Regions from separate parts of the Niveibacterium sp. COAC-50 genome, predicted to be linked through region 2. Evidence: predicted binding sites of a transcription regulator. Region 2 holds the regulator's gene; the other holds the start of a gene.
The links. The regulator FliA, encoded in region 2, starts transcription of late flagellar genes. The targets are predictions, from matches to a motif close to CTAAAGTTNNNNNNNNNNNNGCCGNTA.
Positions count from the first base shown of each region.

Region 1 (7,331 bases), on a different contig from region 2:
CGACATCGATTCGCGCGCAGGCTTCTTCGGCAGTTTCTCTGGCCGCCGCTTGCGCAGTGGTTTCGTCGTTTTCCATGAAGCCAGCCGGCAGCGTCCACTTGCCATAGCGGGGCTCGATGGCGCGGCGGCACAGCAGGATGCGGTCTTCCCACTCGGGAATGGCGCCGACGACCATCTTCGGGTTGCTGTAATGGATCGTGCCGCAGGCATCGCAGACGTGGCGGGGCAGCGTGTCGCCGGGAGGGATCCGGTGCGCGACCGGGGCGCCGCATTGGGAGCAGAAGTTCATGGCCTGGTTTTCAGGAGGGGCGCGAGCAGCGGCGATTGTAAACCAGGGCTGGTGCGGGGCGGCGCAGCGTTTGCGAGAGCAGCCCTAAAGTTCTGCGAGTGCCGGTCGTTAATCGAGCGAATGCAGCAAAAAGACGCTTACATGACTGGTAACGCTTCCCTGAACGGTCTCTCAAAGCTTGAGCGTCTGCGTGCGACTGGCAATCTGCCGTCGCCTAAAGGTGTTGCGCTCGCGATCATGCGGGCCACGCAAGGCGACGATATTTCGATCGCCGAGCTGGGGCGCATCATCAAGACCGACCCCGCTTTCGTCGGGCGCCTGATCAAGGCCGCGAACGGCCATCTTGGCTACGGCCGCCATCCGATCGCCTCGGTGCAGGATGCGCTGATGGTGCTCGGCTTGCCTGCGGTGCGGGCGCTGGCGTTAGGCTTCTCTCTGCTGTCGAGCCATCGCAGTGGGGCATGCCAGAGCTTTGACTACGAGGGTTTCTGGGCTTCTTCCCTCATGCGCGCCACGGCGATGCAGGCGATCACGCTGCGTACGCGTGCGGCACCTGCGGACGAGGCCTATTGCGTCGGTTTGCTGTCGCGTATCGGCGAGCTGGCGATGGCTACCTTGTATCCAGAGCAGTACGGCGACCTGCTGCGCCTGAGTGCAGCCGGTTCCGATGAGCTGGTGGCGCGCGAGCAGGCCGCGTTCGCGCTCGATCACCGTGAGCTGTCCGGTCTGATGCTTGCGGACTGGGGCATGCCGCGTACCTTCGCGCAGGTGGTGGCAGTGCATGGGCAGCCGGAACATGCCTGGCCGGCGGATGGTTCGCGTGAGGCGACGCTGTGTCGGTCGCTGGCCTTGGCTGCTGAGCTTGGGCGCCTCTGCGAGACCGAGCGGAGCGAACATGCCCGGCGGGTGCCGTCTATCGTCGCGCTGGCTTCAAGTCTGCAGATTGATGGCGCCGAATTGAATGAAACCTGCGACGCCGCGATTCGCGATTGCTCGGAGTGGTCGTCGCTGCTGCAACTTGCCCCCGTCCAGATTGACGCTTTTTCGAGCCTCGTCGAGCGCAGTGCAGTGGCCGCGCCGGAGCCTGTGACGCAGGCGGCTCCCGCTGTGGCGGCCCCAACGGATGTTGCCGTGCCGCCACCGGCAAAACGCCATATGCGGGTACTGGTGGTTGAGTCTGACGCTGCGGTGAGGGCCTCGATTCGTACGCTGCTCCACGACGCCGGCCATGAAGTCCATGAGGTCGACACGATCGCGCAGGCGGCCGAGGCGGCGATCCTGACGCAGCCACATTTGATGATCGTCGAGTGGTCCTTGTCCGACGGCAGCGGCCTGAAGCTTGTAGAGCGACTGCGGCAGACGCGCGTCGGGCGCAGCATCTACGTGCTGGTGCTGACCAGCCACGAGAACGAACAGCGTTTGGTCGAAGCCTTCGAATGTGGCGTGGATGACTTCATCACCAAGCCGATCAACGGCCGCGTGCTGCTGGCGCGTATGCGCGCCGGGTTGCGTGTGGTGAAGCTGCATGAAGAGATCGAGCGCGATCGCGAGGAGATCCGCCATTTTGCGTCGGAATTGGCAGTCTCGAATCGCCGCTTGCAGGATGTCGCGCTGACCGATGTGCTGACGGCACTGCCGAACCGGCGCTACTTCATCGATCGCGTCGAGCAGGAGTGGTCGGCCGCTTCGCGCAGCCAGCGCCCGATGGTTTGCATGGCGATCGAAGTGGATGGCTTGGCCCAGATCCGCTCGACCTACGGTCAGATGATTGGCGACGCGGTGGTCAAGCATGTTGGCAGTGTCCTGAAGCAGGCCCTTCGCACCCACGATGTGCTGGCGCGAACAGACGACGGCGTGTTTTCGGTTTTGTGTCCCGACACCGATGTGCAGGGTGCGGGCCTTGTTGCCGAGCGTCTGCGTCAGCAAGTGGAGGCAACGCCGTTCCGGGTTGATCGGCTCCAGCTTCGAATTGCTGTCCAGATCGGGTTGGCGCAGCGGAATTCGTCGATGAGTGCGCCTGAAACCCTCATCAGCGAGGCCTCAAGTGAACTTTCTGCCTCAAAGGGCGCTGTTGCCGGCACAGGCCGGGCGGCCGGTTTTGCTCTTTTTGCGGAGCGAGAGGGTGTTGTAACGCATTGATTGTTTGAGGTTTGTTCCCGATTTTCGCGCCGTGTAGGTGAAATTCCTACATGGCGCTGGTCGTTTTCGCCTACGCGATTATCCGAAATCGCCCGACTCAAGTTTCCTGAGTGCCGTTGGTACTGTTGCTTCCACACGATAAGTCGCCAAAAAGGCGACGGACTGAGGAGGTCACCATGCGCACGGCAAACTTGGCGGAAGAGATCCGCGAACTGAATCTGTCCTACCTGATGCTGGCCCAGCGACTGCTGCTGGAAGACCGGCAGGCGGGCATGTTCCGCCTGGGTGTGGGTGAAGACGCGGCCGATGTGATCGAGTCGCTCTCTCCGGCGCAGATTCTGCGTATGTCGAGCTCGGGCATGATGCTGTGCCAGGTCCGCTTCGATGAGCGCCTGCTGCTCGAACTGCTCGCCAACCACGAGCGCGAGCCCGCAGTTGCAAGCATTCACGCCGCAATCCTGGCGGCCAGCCGCCCGGTCGAAAACCTCGCCTGAGGATCGCGCCATGGCAACCCGAAGCGTGGTGCAGGATGCGATCGATACCCAGAGTGCGATCGAGATGATTCGCATGGGGGCCCGCATGCAGATGCTGGAGGCGGAGACCTCCTTGTCGCGCGAGCGGTTGCTGCGCCTCTACAAGGAAGTGCGCGGCGAATCGCCGCCGAAGGGCATGCTGCCATTCTCGACCGACTGGTTCATGACCTGGCAACAGAACATCCATGCCTCGCTGTTCATGGGCTTCCATCGGTTTCTGCAAGAGCATGGCGGGCAACGCGGGCTTGAGTCGGTGCTCTCGGCCTATCGCTTGTACATCGCCCACTGCGAAGAGCACGATCTAGAGCGCGTCTTGAGCCTGACGCGCGCCTGGACGCTGATCCGTTTTTTTGACGCGCACATGTTGCAACTCGCCGGCTGCACTCGCTGTGGTGGCCGCTACGTTGCGCACGCCTACGACCCGACGCACGACTACGTCTGTGGGCTGTGCAACGTACCCTCGCGTGCGGGCAAGACCCGCCGCGCCGCCGCCCAAAGCGACGCCAGTCTGACCGGCTGACCTCCTCCTTGCTCAGCAAGGAGCTGCGCCGTCGGCACGCAAGTGCCGACGGCCTTTTTTTGCGCCGTGGGGCCCGCGAAATCGGCTGTTGCAGCGCAGCGCGGGTGCTCAAGTTTCTCTTGGCGCCGCCGTTACAGGCTCAGTCGGGTGCTGAAACACGGATGTTTCTGTAGGAAGGGCAGAAGGCAATGTTCCTGATCATTGGCTACGTGATCATCCTCGCCGCGTCAGTCGGCACATATGCGATCCACGGCAGCCTTGCGGCGCTTTGGGTGCCAGCCGAATACGCGGCAATCTTTGGCTTGATGATTGGCGGCATGGTCGCCGGCAACAGCCTCAAGACCATCAAATCAATCGCCGCGGCTGTGCCCGGTGTTTTCAAGGGCTCGCCTTACAACAAGGCGATGTACGTGGATTTGCTGGCGATGCTCTACGAGATCCTCGCCAAGGTGCGCAAGGAAGGGCTGATGTCGATCGAGAACGACATCGAAAACCCCGAGAGCAGCGCGATCTTTGGCAAGTACCCCACCGTTACCGTTGATCACCACGCGATGGAATTCCTGACCGACTATCTGCGCATGATGGTCGGTGGCAACCTCAATGCCTTCGAGATCGAAAACCTGATGGACATGGAGATCGAGACCCACCATCAGGAGGCACACACACCGGTGCACGCGGTGACCAAAATGGCCGACGGTGTTCCGGCCTTCGGTATCGTCGTCGCGGTGATGGGCGTGGTGAACGTGATGGGCTCGGTCGGTCAGCCGCCAGCGGTGCTGGGCAAGATGATCGGCGGCGCGCTTGTCGGCACCTTCCTCGGCATCCTGCTCTCCTACGGTTTCGTTGGTCCGCTGGCTGGCCAGATGGAACAGAAGATGGAAGAGGGCGGAAAGATCTTCCAGTGCATCAAGGTGGTACTGCTTGCAAGCATGAACGGCTATGCGCCGCAGGTCGCCATCGAATTTGGCCGCAAGGTGTTGTTCTCGACGGACCGCCCCGGCTTCAAGGAACTCGAAGACGAGATCAAGAGCCGCAAGAAGTAAGCACGGGCATTGACCAGCCGGACCAAGTGACAACTCGCCTATCTGACTAAATGGCCGAAGCTACCCAACAACCAATTGTCATCAAGCGCATCAAGAAGGGCGGCGGTGGTGCGCATGGCGGTGCATGGAAGATCGCGTACGCGGACTTCGTCACTGCGATGATGGCGTTCTTCCTGCTGATGTGGCTGCTGGGTTCAACCACCGAGGGCGACCTGAAAGGCATCTCGGATTACTTTCAGGCACCGGTCAAGATGTCCGCACAGGGCGGGCGGGGGACGGGCGATGCGACATCGGTGATCCCCGGCGGCGGCAACGACCTCACCAAATCGGTCGGCCAGGTCGCCAACGCCGACTACGACCAGCCGAAGAAGCGTCTGCGCCAACCTAAGCTCATGCCGGCCGATAACGAGGCAATCGAGCGCGCGCGTTTCGAGGAAGTGAAACAGAAGCTCGAAGCGATGATCGAGGCGTCACCAGTGCTGCGCCCGTTCGCCAAACAGTTGTTGCTCGACATCACGTCGGAAGGTCTGCGGATCCAGATCGTCGACGAGAAGAATCGGCCAATGTTCGATAGCGGTGGGGCGACGCTCAAGCCCTACACCCGCGAGATCCTGCACGCGGTTGCACAGACGCTTAACGAGGTCGGCAACCGCATCAGCGTATCCGGCCATACCGATGCCACCCAGTACGCCGGGGGCGACCGCGGCTTTGGCAACTGGGAACTCTCCGCCGATCGCGCCAATGCCTGCCGGCGCGAACTGGTTTTTGGCGGGCTGACTGATGACCGGGTGGCGCGCGTGGTGGGCCTCGCCGCGACGATTCCACTCAAAGCCGAAGATCCGTACGACCCGATCAACCGCCGGATCAGCATCGTGGTGCTGAACAAGCGCGCTGAGGAGCAACTCGCAACGGCAGGTCGCACGCTGGAGGTCAGCGGCGCGGCACCGACTGCCAGTGATGTCGGGCGCGAAATGGACGGCAACGCAGTAAGGCCGGCGCAGTAAGCGGAGACAGAGGCCAACATGAAGTTCAGCAAACGATCTGCAATGACCGTTGGTGTGTGCCTGAGCGCTGTGGCGATCGTGCTCGCATGGTTCTTTGCTTGGCCGGGCTATGCCGCTGGTGTCGTGGTTGCCCTTACGTGGGCGATTTGTACTGCGCTGACTCGCGCAGGCGTTGAGCGCGATGCCGCGAGGCAAGTAGAACCGGTGGCAGACCCTTTGCCTTCCAGCCTGGGCGACGCTGGCCGCGGCGCTGCCGCGCAACTTGAGGCCATACGTGGCGAAGTCGAGCGCATCCGCAGCCTGCTGCATGACGCAATCCAGAAGTTGGGCGACAGCTTCAATGGCATGCATGCGCATACCCGCGCGCAACAGGAAATAGCCCTTCAAATCACCGCTCAGGGCGTTGATGGGGCTGCGAATCAGGATGGCTTTGACCGTTTTGTCAGCAACACCTCAACGGTGATGCAACGCATCGTTGATAGTGTGATCGAGAACAGCCGGATCGCGATGGAGTTGGTCGAACTCACCGAGACGATTTCGAAGCGCGCGACCGATGTAGAGCAGATCCTTGGCGAGATCGGCGCGATCGCAAAGCAGACGAACCTGCTCGCGCTCAACGCTGCGATTGAGGCCGCGCGAGCCGGGGAGGCGGGCCGTGGCTTCGCCGTGGTAGCCGACGAAGTGCGCGACCTGTCTGCCCGCACCAGTTCGTTCTCGCAACAGATTGGCGGCCTGATGCAATCGATGCGGGATGGTGTGCGCAGCACGGAAGCGGCGATCTCGCAGATGGCGTCGCAGGACATGACCTTTGCGCTGAACTCGAAGAGCGAGGTTGAAGAGGTGCTGGCGGCGGTTGAGCGCCTCAACGCGCAGCGCCGCCAGGGCGTAGAGCAGCTCAGCCAGCATTCGAGCGCGATGGACGAAGAAGTGAACCGCGCGGTCATGGCCATGCAGTTTCAGGACATGGTGTCGCAGTTGGTCGGCCATGTGCTGCAGCGCGTGGATGCGCTGGAAGCCCTCGCGACGTCGATCGGCGAATTGGCGGCTGCGCAAACGCTGCCGGGGGCGCGTGAGCGCGCTGGGCAGGCCATTACGGCGCGCGTCGATGCGCTGCCCGCGATCAAGGATGTGCATACGGTGAATCAGGCTCGGATCGCGGTTGGCGATATCGAGCTGTTCTGAACAACAGGCAAGGAAAGCTGAACATCATGGCAAAGACGGTTCTCACGGTAGATGACTCGGCTTCGATCCGGCAGATGGTCTCTTTCACGCTCAAGAGCGCTGGCTACGACGTGCTGGAGGCTGTTGACGGCATGGATGGGCTGGAGAAGGCGAAGGGCCGCCCGGTATCGCTGGTGCTGACTGACCAGAACATGCCGCGCATGGATGGCCTCAGCCTGATCAAGCAATTGCGCGCGCTGCCGCAATACCGCAGCGTGCCGATCCTGATGCTGACCACCGAGTCGTCCGACACCATGAAGCAGCAAGGGCGTGCCGCGGGGGCCACGGGGTGGCTGGTCAAGCCTTTTGATCCGCAGAAGCTCATCGAGGTCGTCAAGAAGGTCATCGGCTGAATCTGTCGCGGCAACACGTACCGGGCCAGGGGAGAGCGGCATGTCATTCGACATGAGCCAGTTCCATGCGGTGTTCTTCGAGGAATCCCGCGAGCACCTCGAGAACATGGAGTCCTTGCTGCTGGCCGTCGACGTTGCGGCGCCCGAGAGCGGCGATTTGCCCGCCATCTTCCGGGCGGCGCACTCGATCAAGGGCTCGGCGGCGACCTTCGGATTCACCGATGTTGCC
Region 1 covers NZ_JABCJM010000001.1:1,013,008-1,020,338, forward strand. The annotation lists gene HH302_RS04545 (NUDIX hydrolase) at 1-289, opposite strand, end outside; gene HH302_RS04550 (HDOD domain-containing protein) at 431-2,428, shown strand; gene flhD (flagellar transcriptional regulator FlhD) at 2,605-2,922, shown strand; gene flhC (flagellar transcriptional regulator FlhC) at 2,933-3,481, shown strand; gene motA (flagellar motor stator protein MotA) at 3,670-4,524, shown strand; gene motB (flagellar motor protein MotB) at 4,575-5,528, shown strand; gene HH302_RS04575 (methyl-accepting chemotaxis protein) at 5,547-6,710, shown strand; gene HH302_RS04580 (response regulator) at 6,737-7,102, shown strand; gene HH302_RS04585 (chemotaxis protein CheW) at 7,143-7,331, shown strand, end outside.
Region 1: the regulator FliA is predicted to act here: its motif matches at 3,589-3,615, upstream of motA (flagellar motor stator protein MotA).

Region 2 (7,331 bases):
AGATGGCCGACGAAATGGGTGCGATCCGCGGCATGATCGAACGCCAGCTGGCCGGGTTTGCCTGGGGTGAGCTCACCCGCGGGGCGCCGGTGCGCGCGCAGATCATGAGCGAACTGCTGGAAGCGGGTTTTTCCGCACAGCTCTCACGCGAGCTGACCGAGGTGGTGCCGGTCGATGTCAGCGCGGATCAGGCGCGCAGCCTGGTTCGTAACCAGATCGGGCGACGCATGCTGACGCTTGAGTCCGAGGCTGATCTGATCGAGCGCGGCGGTGTCTATGCGCTTGTCGGGCCCACCGGGGTGGGCAAGACGACGACCGCAGCCAAGCTTGCCGCGCGTTGCGTGGTGCGCCACGGCGCCGATCGGCTCGCGCTGATCACGACTGACGGCTACCGGATCGGCGCGCACGAGCAGCTGCGCATTTACGGTCGCATCCTTGGCGTGCAAGTTCATACGGTGCGCGATGCGTCCGAACTTCGCCGCACACTCCAGGATCTCGCGGGCAAGCACATGGTGCTGATCGACACGATCGGCATGAGCCAGCGCGACAAGATGGTTGCCGAGCAGGCCGCGATGCTGTCGGGCGCTGGCCATGTTCGCCGGCTGCTGCTGCTGAATGCGACGAGCCGCGGCGACACGCTGGAAGATGTGGTGCGCGCCTACGAGGGCCCGGATCTCGCAGGTTGCATCCTGAGCAAGACCGACGAGGCTGCATCCCTGGCGCCTGCGCTTGACGTGGTGATCCGCCACGAACTGCGTGCCTACTACATTGCAAACGGCCAGCGCGTGCCGGAAGACCTGCATCTGCCAAATCGTGCGTGGCTGACGCACCGTGCGCTGCGCGAACTGGCGCCTGATTCGCCTTTCCGCCTGACGCCCGAAGATGCCGGCCTGCTCAGCTCGGCCCCACGCAACCGCGACAACGACGGAGCGCGCGCATGAAGCCCGGATTCGAGGATCAGGCTGCTGGCTTGCGTCGCCTGCTGCGCCGCGCGCCACCTCAAGTGGTCGCGGTGAGCGCCTTCGGTGCCGGTGCGATGCATTGGCTGGCGGGGCAGGCGCTGACGCGCGCACAAGGCGGTCGCCAGGTAACGGTGTTCGACGAGATGGCAAGCTGCGGCAACCTCGCCGACGCGCTCGGCGCTGCGGCGCGCTTCGATCTCTTGCAGGCGGTGGAGCGCCATGTATCGCTTGAGGCTGCACGCGTCGAGGCAGGGCCGGGGCTGTCGCTGTATTCGTCGGCGCGCCTGGCGCGCGCCCTGAATGGCGCCGACCGGGTGTTGAGCGAGCGTTTCGCCGAAACCTGCCGCGCCTTGCAGCGTGGCTGCGATCTCTGGTTGATCCACGCACGGGCCGACGAGCGCCGTAGCCTCTCGCCGCTCGCCAGTGCGGCGCACCGGATGGTCGTCGTGGTCGATGGCTCGCCGCGGGCGATCACCGAAGCCTACGCGCTGATCAAGCATTTGGATGGTGGTCCGTGGCCGCAGATCGACCTGGCTCTGGCAAATCCCCGTGATCAGGACGAGGCAGAGGCCCTGTTGGCCAACCTGGTCCTGGTCGGGCATCGGCAAACGAGCCTCGCGCTGCGTCGCGTGAAGGGATTGGATGCTTGTGCGGCCGCCGCCGCGGCAGCATCTGACACTACGACGGACGGCGTGTTTCTGGATCGTGTTCTCGGCTTGGCGCGGCGAAGGCAGCGTACCTCGATGGCGCTGGCGCTGTGAGCCAGAAGAAAAAATCCTGAAATAGGGCTCAATTTCCCTCTCAGGCGGCCGATAGTGTGAGTAGTGACGGCAGGGAGGCTTCGTCCGAAGCCTCGAACGAGACCGTAGAAGAGAGAGTCACACGATGTACACCGCATCGGGAACGCTAGACAAGAACCAACTCGTCACGCAGTACGTTCCACTGGTGAAGCGAATTGCGTATCACCTGATGGCGAAACTGCCGGCGAGCGTGCAGGTTGAAGACATCATCCAGAACGGCATGCTGGGTTTGCTCGACGCGATCGGGCGTTACGAAGAGGGCCTGGGTGCCCAGTTCGAAACCTATGCCGTCCAACGTATCCGCGGCGCCATGCTCGATGGCCTGCGCGAAAACGACTGGCTGCCGCGCAGCCTGCGCCGCGAGATGCGCCGCATCGAAGGCGCGATCCACCAGCTTGAACAACGCCACGGCCGCCAGCCGACGGAGAAGGAACTGGCCGAAACGCTTGGCATGACGCTGGCCGACTACCAGAAGATGCTGCAGGAAGCGCGCGGCTATCAACTGGTCTACTTCGAGGATTTCAGCGACGAGGAGGAAGAAGACTTCCTCGAGCGCCATGTCGCCGGCAACGAGGCAGATCCGCTCGACATGCTGGAAGACAAGAAGATGCGCGAATCGCTGATCAAGGCGATCGACGATCTGCCCGAGCGCGAGAAGATGGTGATGGGTCTGTACTACGAGGAAGACCTGAACCTGCGCGAGATTGGCGAAGTGCTCGGCGTTTCCGAATCGCGCGTCTGTCAGTTGCACAGCCAGGCGATCGCACGCCTGCGCTCGCGCATCTCGGGCCAGGTGCGTAGTCATGCAGCCAGTGCGCGCGGACGCCGCGCGTCGATCTGAGCGGAGCACGCGCCGTGGATAAGATCAGCATCCTCGGCCTGTTTGTCGGCTTGACGGCCATCGTCGGCGGGCAGGTGCTCGAAGGCGGCCACATCGGCTCACTGGTCCAGCCCACGGCTTTCCTGATCGTGATCGGCGGAACGCTCGGCGCGGTGATGCTGCAAAGCCCATTCACGGTGTTTCGCCAGGGGCTTCGGATGGGCGCTTGGATCTTCGTGCCACCGGTGCCGCCGTTTCGCCGCGTCATCGAGCAAATCGTTTCCTGGAGTGGGATCGCACGCAAGGAAGGCCTGCTTGCGCTGGAAGGGCAGGCGATGGGGCTGAAAGACAGCTTTGCCGCCAAGGGCTTACAGCTGCTTGTCGATGGTGTCGAACCAGAACGGCTTCGCGAGGTGCTCGAAGTCGAAATCGGCGCCTGGGAGCAGCAGATGAAAACCAGTGCCAAGGTGTGGGAGGCTGCAGGTGGTTATGCGCCGACCATCGGTATCCTCGGTGCGGTGATGGGTCTCATCCATGTGATGGAGAACCTCTCTGACCCTTCAAAGCTCGGCGCGGGTATTGCGGTGGCCTTCGTGGCGACGATCTATGGTGTCGGCTCGGCGAACCTGATCTTTCTGCCGATCGCGAAAAAGTTGCAGGCCCATATCGCGCAACTCGTCGCAGTGCGCGAAATGTTGGTCGATGGCCTGGTTGGCATCGCCCATGGCGATAATCCGCGCATTATCGAAAGCCGCTTGCAGGGCTACGTCACCTGACGTGTTGCGGCGCTTGTTCTAGGCTGCCGCGTCAAATTCACATTCATCATTCTCGGCTCTGTCCTGCGATTCGTCGCGGGCTCAGGGCCGGCTTCAGCAGCCAGATATTTCTGAACCGTCCGCCTCAAGTTGTGGTCGCGTTCGCCGTTCTTTCCTATGTCTTAAGCGCATTTACCGGAACGCATCATGGGTCGTCGCAAGCACGAGGAAGAGCACGAGAATCACGAGCGGTGGCTCGTCTCGTACGCAGATTTCATTACGCTGCTTTTTGCGTTCTTCGTGGTGATGTACGCGTTGAGCTCGATCAACGAGGGCAAGTACCGGGTGCTCTCGAACTCGCTTGTGAGCGCCTTCCGTAATGTGACGACGAACGCCGACGGCATGCAGATCGTGCCGCGTGCGTCGATCGCGGGTGCGGTGCCGCAGCAGGCGAAGGTGCAAAAGTCGCCCGCCGAGAGCGAGGCGCGGGTGCAAGCGCGTCAGCAGATGCACAGCATGGCGGAACAGGTCCGGCGCGTGTTGGAACCGCTGGTGCGCGGCGGCCAGGTGTCCGTGAATGAGGGCGCGCATGGCATCTCGATCGAGATCAATGCCAGTGCGCTGTTCAATCCGGGTGAGGCCTACCTTGGGAGCGACGCGGTGCGTGCGCTGCGTGCCGTGGGTGAGGTCTTGGCACAGGGCGACTTCCCGATCCGCGTTGAGGGGCATTCCGACAATATTCCGATCGCGACCGCAGCGTTTGCGTCGAACTGGGAACTGTCGTCGGTGCGCGCGAGCTCGGTGGTGCGCTTGTTCATTGATACTGGTGTCGATGCGCGTCGGCTTACGGTGGCGGGCTACGCAGACCAGCGACCGATCGCGGATAACAGCACAGCCGACGGACGCCAGCGCAACCGCCGAGTCAGCATTCATGTGGAATCAATGTTGCCGCCCAGCGCCGAAGCACCGGCGGTGGGGCCGGTGACACCCAATCCGGGTGGCGCGGCGCTTGGCGCTACATTGCCGGAATGACTTGATCGTTCAGAACGCCGAGGGGCCGGTCAGCGGGCTGGCCGGCCGGCTCAGGCTTGGCCGAAGAGCCGACCGCCTGGGCGCGTTGAGGTGATGCCGCCTGCGTCGTAGAGGCTCGGCCCGGTGCTCGCGAGCAGCACGCTCATCGCTTGCTGGTTGGCGCGCAGCTGGTCACGGATAAACTCGCCATTGCGCAAATTGAGTTGCTGCGCTCGTGCGGCGAGGTCGAGATAGTGCCGCCATGCCCGCTGGGTTTGTTCGGGAAGCTGCGCGGTGAATTCGGCCATTTGGCTGGCCCGCGCGTCAATGCCGGACCGACTGAGCAGCAGGGCCCTTGCGTTTTCCGTTTGTTGCAACTGACGTACGGCAGCGGTTTTGTCTTCCGCCAAGCCCAGCAGGGCTTCGACCTGGCCGGTGACAAGCAACTCGTGCTCGTCTTCCAGCAGGCGCACAAACCGCTCCAGCTGGCCGGAAACTTCGGCCAGCAGAGCGGAAAACTGGGCTTGGAGCAGGGCGGTCGGGTTCAAGCGCTATGCAGACTTGTAATGCGCGCCGTCAAGCTTGGCGCGGCTGGGACTGCAGCATCTGACGGACGCTTTCGATCAAGCCATCGGCAACCTTTTCCGGATTGACACGGAAACGGCCGTCGGAGATTGCTTGCTTGAGCTCGCCCACCTTCGCGGCATCGACTTCAGGCACGCCGGCGAGCGTACCTTCCAGTTGCTGCAAACGCGATGCCAAGGGTGATACGTCGACCTTGGAACCCGCGTCGGCGCTGGGTTTTGCCGCGCTCTCGCGAGTGCCTCGCGCCTTCACGTCGCCGGCATTGCCGACGGACTTGTACGAACCTTCGATCTTCATGATGTCGCTCCTGTTTTCGCCTGTTCGAAGACCTAGCGGGCAGGAGCATGCTCCGTTTGCAGGGTCTTCTTCGGCTTGTTGTCAGGTTTAACGGCGCTATCTCACGGAACTTTAACCATTTTTCATCATTGCGCTGACAGGTCGCGAGTTACTGGCCGACATCGACCCGGCCGCCCGAGCGAGCGATGCCTTGCAGGACGCGGCCAGAGTCGAGCCGGACCTGGACCGGCTGCCCGTCCGCGGCGGCAGTCAGGGCAATGCCTTCGTTGCCCACCTGGAAGCCCGGCCCGTGAGATATGACCTGAACCCGCTGGCCGCGTTCCACTGCTTGCACCACCAGAAGCTGGTTGCTGCGTAGCGCAGTGCCGCCGGGCACCGCCTGCCGTAACGTCCGCCCGACCGCTTGGTCCGGGCGGGTGAGGGTGCCTGGCGGCAAAGCCGCGACGTCGCCGCGACGAACTTCCCAGTCCTGGGCGCCGAGTACGCTGCCGGCAGCAAGCGGGTGGGCCGCAACCAGGTAGTCGTCCTCAACCCGCACCCGCGCGGGAATGAACAGCGTCCAGGCCGGCTGTGGACAGCGCACGCCCACGGTGGTGTGTCCCCAGGCGCGCTGGCCGCTCGGCAAAAAGGCTTGCGGCGAATCGCAGGGTTTCGCGTTGCGGGGGATCGCAGCGTCGGCGATCTCGACTGTCACGGCGCCGCTGTTGCGCGATGCCTCGCGCATCAGAAACTGGGTTACCGCCTCGCGCAGGGCAGCCTGCGCAGCGCTCGCCGGTGTTTCCGGATGGGCTGGTGAAGCCAGCAGCAGCAAGGCGGTGAGCAGGATGGTTCGGACTGGCTTCGCGAGCATGGCGCGATTGTCACACGGGTCGCGTTTGCCGTGATGGCGGCAAGGCTTGCCGGCAGCGGCGGCAGCATGCGCATGAATTGCCGCCTGAATCGGGGTCTTTTCGGCGCAAGGCCGCGAGGCGGCTGCGCTGAGAATGCTGGCACGGAAGCTGCAAAGGGATAGGCGGGTGATTCGGACCGCTTCCCGCAGACCGGGCCACCAGGAGATTTGCGATGACCATGACCGCTCTAGACCGCCACCTTGGGTTCCAGCAAGCCGCGCTGAACACGCGGGCGTATCGCCAGGAGTTGCTCGCGGCCAACATCGCAAACGCCGATACCCCGCACTACAAGGCGCGGGACATTGATTTCAAGGAGGCGCTCATGGGCGCACTGGATGGCAAGGTCAAACCGCTCGCGCTGACGACAACCGCGCAGCGGCATATCGAGGGTGGCGCCAAGGCGCCGCTCGCGCCGTTCGTCAAGTATCGCCAGGAAGAGCAGTCGGCGGTCGATGGCAACACGGTGGATATGGATGTCGAACGCTCCGCGTTTGCAGAGAACGCCGTGCAGTACGAAGCGAGCCTGACCTTCATCAACGGCCTGCTGCGTTCGATGCAGCAAGCGATCCAGAACCAGTAAGCGCGGGCGGCCATCATGAGCATGCTCAACGTCTTCAACGTCGCAGGATCCGCCCTCAGCGCCCAGTCGGTACGCCTCAACGCGGTGGCGAGCAACCTCGCCAACGCTGAGAGCGTCGTGAAGTCCGACGGCCAGCCCTATCGCGCCAAACAAGTGGTCTTTGAGGCGACGCCGATGGGCGGCAACGGCGCAATGGGTGTGCACGTAAAGCAGATGGTGGAGTCGGCTGCGCCGTCCCGCATGGTGTACGACCCGAAGAACCCGGCTGCGAGCCCGGAAGGTTATGTGCAGTTGCCGAATGTCGACGTGGTTGAAGAGATGGTCAACATGCTGTCGGCCTCGCGCTCGTACCAGACCAACACCGAAGTGATGAATACCGCCAAGACCTTGATGCAGCGGACGCTGCAAATCGGTCAGGGCTAAGCAGGAGCTGACAGATGTTTATCTCGAATAACACCACGAGTGGCGCAGGCGTCGTCAGTTCGGATCTGCTCAACAGCCTCAACGGCACGACGAAGAAGAGCAGCACGAGCACCGATGCAGTCTCAGAGGATCGATTCCTGACCATGCTGACGACCCAGCTGAAGAATCAGGATCCGATGAATCCGTTGGACAACTCGCAGATGACTTC
Region 2 covers NZ_JABCJM010000003.1:359,807-367,137, reverse strand. The annotation lists gene flhF (flagellar biosynthesis protein FlhF) at 1-941, shown strand, start outside; gene HH302_RS14860 (hypothetical protein) at 938-1,723, shown strand; gene HH302_RS14855 (RNA polymerase sigma factor FliA) at 1,848-2,603, shown strand; gene HH302_RS14850 (flagellar motor protein) at 2,618-3,358, shown strand; gene motD (flagellar motor protein MotD) at 3,542-4,369, shown strand; gene HH302_RS14840 (flagella synthesis protein FlgN) at 4,420-4,896, opposite strand; gene flgM (flagellar biosynthesis anti-sigma factor FlgM) at 4,925-5,230, opposite strand; gene flgA (flagellar basal body P-ring formation chaperone FlgA) at 5,379-6,080, opposite strand; gene flgB (flagellar basal body rod protein FlgB) at 6,293-6,700, shown strand; gene flgC (flagellar basal body rod protein FlgC) at 6,716-7,123, shown strand; gene HH302_RS14815 (flagellar hook assembly protein FlgD) at 7,138-7,331, shown strand, end outside.